Regions from separate parts of the Streptomyces corchorusii genome, predicted to be linked through region 2. Evidence: riboswitches for the same ligand, from Rfam matches in the RefSeq annotation. Region 2 holds a riboswitch; the other holds the start of a gene.
What was found. Region 2 has a riboswitch for cobalamin ahead of AQJ11_RS20805 (cobalamin biosynthesis protein). Riboswitches for the same ligand answer to the same signal wherever they lie in the genome.

Region 1: another riboswitch for cobalamin. It lies ahead of nicT (Nickel transporter NicT); the one in region 2 lies ahead of AQJ11_RS20805 (cobalamin biosynthesis protein).

Annotation. Positions count from the first base shown of each region.
Region 1 is NZ_KQ948356.1:290,859-295,266, reverse strand. Features, by position in the region: gene thrS (threonine--tRNA ligase) at 1-604, shown strand, start outside; gene AQJ11_RS16875 (nucleoside hydrolase) at 653-1,615, shown strand; gene nicT (Nickel transporter NicT) at 1,631-2,713, opposite strand; cobalamin riboswitch at 2,742-2,923, opposite strand; gene AQJ11_RS16865 (ArsR/SmtB family transcription factor) at 3,004-3,354, shown strand; gene AQJ11_RS16860 (glycoside hydrolase family 13 protein) at 3,434-4,408, shown strand, end outside.
Region 2 is NZ_KQ948357.1:510,807-515,214, forward strand. Features, by position in the region: gene AQJ11_RS20800 (cobyric acid synthase) at 1-1,430, opposite strand, end outside; gene AQJ11_RS20805 (cobalamin biosynthesis protein) at 1,427-2,371, opposite strand; cobalamin riboswitch at 2,473-2,615, opposite strand; gene AQJ11_RS20810 (hypothetical protein) at 2,774-3,001, opposite strand; gene AQJ11_RS20815 (inorganic phosphate transporter) at 3,036-4,289, opposite strand.

The DNA.
Region 1 (4,408 bases), on a different contig from region 2:
GCTGCGGGAGGTCCTCGCCGAGGCCGGGGTGGCGTACGAGGAGGCGGAGGGCGAGGCCGCGTTCTACGGCCCGAAGATCGACGTGCAGATCGCGGACCCGGCGGGCCGCGAGTCCACCCTGTCCACCGTGCAGATCGACTTCCACCAGCCCGCCCGCTTCGACCTGCGCTACATCGGCGCCGACGGCGCGAGGCACCGGCCGGTGATGGTGCACCGCAGCATCATCGGCAGCGTGGAGCGGGCCGTGGCCCACCTCGTCGAGACCCACGGCGGCGCGTTCCCGGCCTGGCTGGCCCCCGTCCAGCTGACCGTGCTGCCGGTGGCGGAGGAGCAGACCGGAGCGGCGGCGGCGCTGGTCCGCGAGGCGACCGCGCTGGGCCTGCGCGCCGAACTGGCCGGTCCCGGGGAGGGCACCCTGGGCGCCCGGATCCGCGCGGCCCGCCTGGTGCCGTACCAGGCGGTGATCGGGGCCCGGGAGGCGGACGCCGGGCTGGCCGCCGTACGCCTGCGGGACGGCCGCCGGCCCGGTCCCCTGCCCGCCGCCGGACTCCTGCGGCGCGTCGCCGCACGGGTGGCGGGGCGGGGGAGCGGGCTCTGGGACTGATCCCGGGCCGGGACTCATCTAAGGTCGGCACGACGGAAGGAGTCCGCCGTGGACGGTCAGCCCATACCCGTGATCATCGACTGCGACACCGGCGTCGACGACGCCCTGGCCCTGCTGTTCGCCGTGCGCCACCCGGGACTCGACCTCCGGGCGGTGACCTGCGTGGCCGGGAACACCGACGTGGACGGGGTGGTCCGCAACACCCTCACCGTGCTGGAGCAGGCGGGCGCCCCCGACATCCCGGTGGCCCGGGGCGCCGAGCGCCCGCTGCTGGAGCCGGCCCGCCCGGCCCCGGTGCACGGCGTCGACGGCATGGGCGACCTGGGCCTGCCCGCGCCCACCCGGACCCCGGTGGCCGTCGACGCCGTCACCCTCCTGCGCCGGGAGATCCTGGCCTCCCCGCGCCCGGTGACGCTGATCCCGACCGCGCCGCTCACCAACATCGCCCTGCTGCTGCGCACCCACCCCGAGGTGACCCGGAACATCGAGCGGATCGTGTTCATGGGCGGGGCGGTGGCGACCGGGAACGCCACGCCGGTCGCGGAGTTCAACGTCTGGCACGACCCGGAGGCGGCGGCGATCCTGCTGACCGCCGGGGTGCCGATCACCATGTACGGCCTCGACGTCTTCCGGCAGGTCGTGGTGGACAGCGGTGAGGTGCACCGGCTGCGCGCGAGCGGTGAGCCCGGCACCCGCCTGGCCGGTGAGCTGCTCGCCCACCGGCCGGCCCACCAGGGCGAGCCGCCCCAGGCGGAGGAGGCGGGCGGCCTCGGCGACGCGGGCGCGGTGTGCGCGGTCGCCGACCCGCAGGGCATCACCACCCGCCTGCTCCCGGTCGAGGTCTCCCTCGCCCCGGGCCCCACCCGGGGCCAGACCGTCGTCGACCGCCGCCCCGGCCCCGGCGAGTCCGAGATCCACGAGGGCGGTCGCGAACGCGCCCTGGTGGACGTGGCGCTGGAGGTGGACGCCGGCCGTTACGCGAAGCTGTACCTGGAGACGGTCGCGCGCTAGAGGGGACCTGGCCGGCTACTCGGCGGCGGACGGGGAGACCGCCCAGCGCTCCTCCACCCGGGCGACCTTCCAGTACGCCAGCGCCGCCGCCCACACCAGCACGAACAGGCCGACGATGAGGTAGCCGACGTTGTCCAGGTCGAGGCCGGCGATCCAGCCGGTGACGTCGTCGTGCAGGCCGAACTTCTCGTGCAGGACGCCGACCAGCTCGATGGTGCCGATGAAGAAGGCGACGGCGATGGACAGACCGGTGATGGCGAGGTTGTAGAAGACCTTGCGGACCGGGTTGGAGAACGCCCACTGGTAGGCGAAGTTCATGAAGGTGCCGTCGAGGGTGTCGAACAGGCTCATCCCGGCGGCGAAGAGGAGGGGCAGGCAGAGGATCGCGTACCAGGGCAGTCCCGCCGCCGCGCCCGAGCCCGCCATCACCATCAGCGTCACCTCGGTGGCCGTGTCGAAGCCGAGGCCGAAGAGGAAGCCGAGCGGGTACATCTGCCCGGGGCGGGAGACGGACTTCGTCAGCCGGCCGAGGACGCGGTTCATGAACCCCCGCGAGTCCAGGTGCGCTTCCAGCTCCCTCTCGTCGAACGCGCCGGCGCGCATCGCCCGGAACACTTTCAGGATGCCCACCAGGGCGACCAGGTTCAGGGCGGCGATGAGGTAGAGGAACGTGCCGGAGACCGTCGTGCCGAGGAAGCCGAGCACCTGGTGGGTGGTGGAGCCCTCGTTCATGACCTTCCCGGCCAGTGAGGTGCCGCCCGCGATCAGCAGCGCCAGCAGCACCACCACGCTGGAGTGGCCCAGCGCGAACCAGAACCCCACCGACACCGGCCGCTTGCCGTCGGCCATCAGCTTGCGGGTGGTGTTGTCGATCGCCGCGATGTGGTCGGCGTCGAAGGCGTGCCGCATGCCGAGGGTGTAGGCCGTGACCCCGAGCCCGACCCCGAAGACATCGGTGCCCACCTTGTAGTGCTCGGGTGCGACGAGGACGTAGAGGATCCCGAACGCGACGACGTGCAGGGCGACGATCACCGCCAGCAGCCCCACCGTCTTGACGGTGTCCTCACGTCGCCAGCGGAAAGACGCGGCATCAGCCATCAGTTCACGCTCCAGCACCTCGTGGATCACTTCGTGAGCTGCCGTGGCCGGTCTCCTGGCTTACGGGTCGTACGTCCGCCGTCCCTGCCTTCCCGGTCTGCGACCAGTGGCCCGGCGGTGCCGGACGGAACGGGAACTCCCCGATCACAGTGGCGAGGGCCGCGTCGACCTTCCATCGACTTCCCGAACACCACGGCCCGCCCACCGTAGAGGGGCACGCGGTTTCCTGCATAGCTGCGTACCTGGGCAGGTATCGAAGATCACAAACAGGGGCCTGCCAGACTGGCCCCATGCATCTCGTGCCTGCCGACCGAGCCGCCCGTCGTTCCATCGACGGGCACCGGGTGTGCGAGGCGATCGCCGCCATCGGTGAGACGGGGCGCCTGCGCACCTGGGCCGACCGCTTCTCGCTGCTCGCCGACGCCAACCGGCTGGCGCTGCTGGTCGCGCTGCACCGCACCGGGCCGCTCGCCGTGTCGGACCTCGCCATCGCCACGGGGATGAACGACCCCGCCGTCTCCCAGGCCCTGCGGCTGCTGCGGGCGGCCGGGGTCGTCGCGGGGGAGAAGGAGGGGCGCGTGGTGCGGTACAGGGTGGTGGACGAGGACGTCCGGGGGCTCTTGGAGCACTGCGTCGGCTGAACGGCCGTGCAAGGTTCCCTTTCCGGGCAATGTGGACAGATACAAGTTCCGTAGCGTCGTCCGTCCCCTGGGAGCCCGTATGGCAGACCTCTCGCCGGACCTCTCGTCCAGGAACCCCGACTGGTGGCGGCAGGCCGTCGTCTACCAGGTGTACCCGCGCAGCTTCGCCGACGCCGACGGTGACGGCCTCGGCGACCTGCGGGGCGTCACCGAGCGGCTGGACCATCTCGCCGGCCTCGGCGTGGACGCCCTGTGGCTGAGCCCCTTCTACCCCTCCGAACTCGCCGACGGCGGCTACGACGTCATCGACCCGCGCGGCGTCGACGAACGCCTCGGCACCCTGGACGACTTCGACGCCCTGGTGGGCGAGGCCCACCGGCTCGGGCTCAAGGTCGTCGTGGACATCGTCCCCAATCACACCTCCCATCTGCACCGCTGGTTCCAGGAGGCGCTGCGTGCCGGGCCTGGTTCCGCCGCCCGGGAGCGGTACGTCTTCCGGCCGGGGCGCGGTGCGCACGGCGAACTGCCGCCCAGCGACTGGCAGTCGGTGTTCGGCGGCAGCGCCTGGCGGCGGGTGCCCGACGGGGAGTGGTACCTGCACCTGTTCGCCCCCGAACAGCCCGACCTCAACTGGGACCACGAGGAGGTCCGCGCCGACTTCCGCAGCACCCTGCGGTTCTGGTCCGACCGGGGCGTGGACGGCTTCCGCGTGGACGTCGCCCACGGCCTGGCCAAGGACCTCACCGATCCGCTGCGGGACATCGGCGGCATCGGCGCGACCGGCGAGCAGGCCCTGCCGCTGGTGCCGCCGGGCAGCCACCCCTACTGGGACCGGGACGAGGTCCACGAGATCTACCGCGACTGGCGCAAGATCTTCGACGCCTACAGCCCGCCGCGCACCGCCGTCGCCGAGGCCTGGGTCCCCGGCGCCCGGCGCGCCCTGTACGCCCGCCCGGACGAGCTCGGCCAGGCCTTCAACTTCGAGTACCTGGAGGCAGGCTGGGACGCGGAGGAACTGCGGGAGGTCATCGCCGCCTCGCTGGTCACGGCCCGG
Region 2 (4,408 bases):
TCCGCGTGCTGTTCGATCAGGTCGCCGAGCCGGTCGAGCTGCTCCTCGCGCAGCGCGGCGAAGGAGGTGTCCGGCGCGGGCACGAAGCGGCGGCCCGCGGCGGCGGCCACCTCGCGCAGGAAGGCCCGACGGAAGCCGTCCGACTCCAGCGAGCCGTGCCAGTGGGTGCCCCAGGTCTGGCCCACCCGGCAGCCGTCCAGGAAGGGTTCGCCGCCCTCGATCGCGGCCACCCCGTGGTGGATCTCGTAGCCGTCGACCCGCTCGCCGAGGGCTTCGCCGCTGGGCCGGGTCAGGGTCTTCTCGCGGGCGAAGCGCACCCGGACGGGCAGGACGCCGAGCCCGTCGACGTGCCCGCGCCGGCTCTCGACGTCGTCCTCGATGTGCTCGCCGAGGATCTGGAAGCCGCCGCAGATACCGAGGACCGGGCGTCCCTGCGCGGCCCGGCGGACGAGGGCGTCGGCCAGCCCCCGCTCCCGCAGCCACTCCAGCGCCCGTACCGTCCCGCGCGTGCCCGGGACGACGACGAGATCGGCGTCCGCGAGCTCCTCCGGCCGGTCCACGAACCGCACGACCACGCCCGGTTCTGCGGCCAGCGCGTCCACGTCGGTGAAGTTGGACATCAGCGGGATCGCGCACACGGCGACCCGCAGCACGTCCTCGCCGACCGGGGGCGTCACGGAGGACTCGCGGACCGCGCCCCGCAGGGACACCCCCATCCCGTCCTCCTCGTCGATGCCGAGCCCGTGCCGGAAGGGCAGCACGCCGTACGTGCGCCGCCCGGTGAGGTCCCGGAGCATGTCCAGCCCGGGCTCCAGCAGGCCGACGTCGCCCCGGAACTTGTTCACCAGGAACCCGGCGACCAGCTCCTGGTCCTCCGGCGAGAGCAGGGCGACGGTGCCGAAGAAGGAGGCGAACACGCCCCCGCGGTCGATGTCGCCGACGACGAGCACGGGCAGCCGCGCGTTTCGCGCGATCCCCATGTTGACGATGTCGGTCCGCCGCAGGTTGATCTCGGCCGGGCTCCCCGCCCCCTCACAGATCACCGCGTCATACGTGCCCCGCAACTCGGCCAGGCAGTCCAGCACCGTGCCCAGCAGCCGCTGCTGGCGCCCGCCGTGGTACCCGCGCGCGCTCAGCTCGCCCACCGGCTTGCCCAGCAGCACCACCTGGCTGCTCTGCTCGCCGCCGGGCTTGAGCAGCACCGGGTTCATCAGCGCGGTCGGCTCCACCCGGCAGGCCTGGGCCTGCATGGCCTGCGCCCGGCCGATCTCCGCGCCCTCGCGCGTGACGAACGAGTTCAGGGACATGTTCTGCGCCTTGAACGGCGCGACTTTCACGCCCTGGCGCACCAGCCAGCGGCAGATGCCCGCCGTCACGACGCTCTTGCCCGCGTCGGAGGTGGTGCCGGCGACGAGGAGACCACCGTTCACTTCCCACGTCCTTTCATCAGGGCGCGCGCGGCCAGCGTGGTGCCGAGCGCGAGCAGGCCGACGCGGCGCGAGAGCCGTACGGCCCGGTCGATGTCGGTGACGCGGACCGGCCGTCCGGTGGCGCCGTTCAGCACCGGGCGGTGTTCGACCCGGCCGCCGTAGGAGAGCGTCCCGCCCAGGCGCACGCCGAGGGCGCCCGCGAAGGAGGCCTCCACGGGCCCGGCGTTGGGGCTCGGATGCCGCCGCGCGTCCGCCCGCCAGGCGCGCACGGCGCCGCGCGGATCGGGTCCGGCCACGGCGGCGAGTACGGCGGTCAGCCGGGCCCCCGGCCAGCCGGCGATGTCGTCCAGGCGGGCGGAGGCCCAGCCGTAGCGCCGGTGGCGGACCGACTTGTGACCCACCATCGCGTCCAGGGTGTTGACCGCCCGGAACCCGAGCAGTCCCGGGACCCCGGCCACGGCGCCCCAGACGAGCGCGCCGACCACGGCGTCGGAGGTGTTCTCGGCGACCGACTCGACCACGGCCCGGGCGATGCCGTCGGCGTCCAGTGCCTGCGGGTCCCGGCCGCACAGGTGCGGCAGCCGGGCGCGGGCGGCCTCGACGTCCCCGGCCTCAAGGGCCCGCCCGATGGCGCGGGCCTCCCGGGCGAGCGAGGTGCCGCCGACGACGGCCCAGGTGGCGGCGGCGGTCAGCGCGGCGGAGGCGGCAGGGGAGGGGCGTACGGCGCGTGCGGTCAGCGCGCCGAGGGCGACGGCGCCACCGGCGCACACGGCGGTGTGCAGTGCGCCCCAGCCGCGGTGGTCGTGCCACAGGGCGCGTTCCACGGCCCCGGCCGCCCGGCCGAACACGGCGACCGGATGCCCGCGGCGCGGATCGCCGAGGAGCAGGTCACCGAGGACGCCGGCGGCGGCACCGTACGCGTATGTGCGATCGGCACCCATCGGCTCAGCCGGCCGCGGGAACAGGAACGGTCCTGGTACGGGTCCTCGATCGGCAGCCGAGCATGGCGATATGTGTCCTCACTCAGGGTGTCCGCGCCCTGGTTCGACGTGAATCGGCGGTGAGAGTTCCTGGCTCCCGGGGTGTTCTTCCCCGGTGACAGTGGCGGGACCGCGCCGGATTCGCACCGGCTTCCTCTCTTGCCGCCGTACATGGCCTGGGCAGTCCACCACGTGCCCGGAACGGCCGTCAACTTGCCTTTGACCTGGGACGCCGGACTGTGCTGAGGCCCACATCGCCGGTCTGCCGGACGGCGGCCGGAGGGCCGGCCGGCAGACATGCGCCGGCCCCGCCGGTCCCGCTGAAGCGGAGGCCCGGCGGGGCCGGTGTCGGGTGTCGGACCGTCAGGGCTTGACGACGATCAGGTAGATCCCGTACGCCACCGCCGCCGCACAGGCCGCGAAGCACACGTAGGCGCCGGTGACGGCGAGGGCGGCGGACCCGCCTTGGGCCGCGGCCTTCTCACGGCGCGACAGGCCGTTGATGCCGAGGGTGAACAGGACCACCAGGGCCACCGTGAACGCGAGGCTGACACCGAAGACGGAGCCGAGGGCCGCCCAGTCGATCTTCATGGGGATGCTTCCTTCAGTAACCGTGTGCGCGGGGTCAGACCGCGGCGGCCGGCGGGGCGGCCGGGGCGGCGGGGGAGGGCTCGGTGACCGGGGCGGGGATCGTGGCCGTCAGGTCCTCGGTGACCATGCCCGCCGGGGGCGGGGTCACGGCGGCGATGGCGGCGGTGACCACACCGGCCGGTTCGCCGGTCTCCTCGACCACGTTGGTGTGGTCGACGACCTCGCGGCGGGAGATCTTCCAGATCGCGGCGCTCGCGGCGACCAGGAAGACGGCGACGGCGGCGGTGCCCCAGTCGCCCAGGCCGGTGACGGACTCGGCGCCCGCGCCGACCAGCGCGGCGGCCGGGAGGGTCAGCGCCCAGGCGACGAACATGCGGGTCGCGGTCGACCAGCGGACCACGCCGCCCTTGCGGCCGAGGCCCGCGCCCATCACCGAGCCGGAGACGACGTGCGTGGTGGAGAGGGAGAAGCCGAGGTGGGAGGAGGCCAGGATGGCGGTCGCGGCGCTGGTCTGGGCGGCGAAGCCCTGGCGCGGCTCCAGGTCGGTCAGGCCCTTGCCCATGGTGCGGATGATGCGCCAGCCGCCGATGTAGGTGCCGAGCGCGATGGCCATGCCCGCCGAGAGGATCACCCAGGTGGGAGGGTTGGAGCCGGGGGCGATGGAGCCGCCCGCGACGAGGGCGAGGGTGATGATGCCCATCGTCTTCTGGGCGTCGTTGGTGCCGTGTGCGAGGGAGACCAGGCCGGCGGAGGCGATCTGGCCGGCGCGGTAGCCCTTGCGGGTGGCCTCGCCGTCGGCGGTGCCGCCGACGCCGTAGGAGAAGCGGGTGGCCAGCAGCGAGGCGAGGCCCGCGACGATCGGCGCGGCGACGGCCGGGAGCAGCACCTTGGTGACCAGGACGTCACCGTGGACGGCGCCGAAGCCGGCGGAGGCGACGGTGGCGCCGACCAGGCCGCCCATCAGGGCGTGCGAGGAGCTGGAGGGCAGACCCACCAGCCAGGTCAGCAGGTTCCAGAGGATCGCGCCGACCAGGGCGGCGAAGATGACCTCGGGACGGATGCCGGTCTCGTCGACGAGACCCTTGGAGATCGTGTTCGCGACCTCCACGGAGAGGAAGGCGCCCACAAGGTTGAGGACGGCGGACATGGCAACCGCGATCTTCGGCTTCAGGGCGCCTGTGGAGATGGTGGTGGCCATCGCGTTCGCGGTGTCGTGGAAACCGTTCGTGAAATCGAACGCGAGAGCGGTAACCACCACAATCGCGAGGATCAGCGAGAAGCTTTCCATTTACCCAGGCAATCGTTCGAGGTCATTGGCTGGATGAACGTAGGCAACCTGGGTGAACGGAAGATGAACTGAGGCGGGCTTCGGGGTGTCGGTAACACGCGTACGAGGTTCCGCTTCCG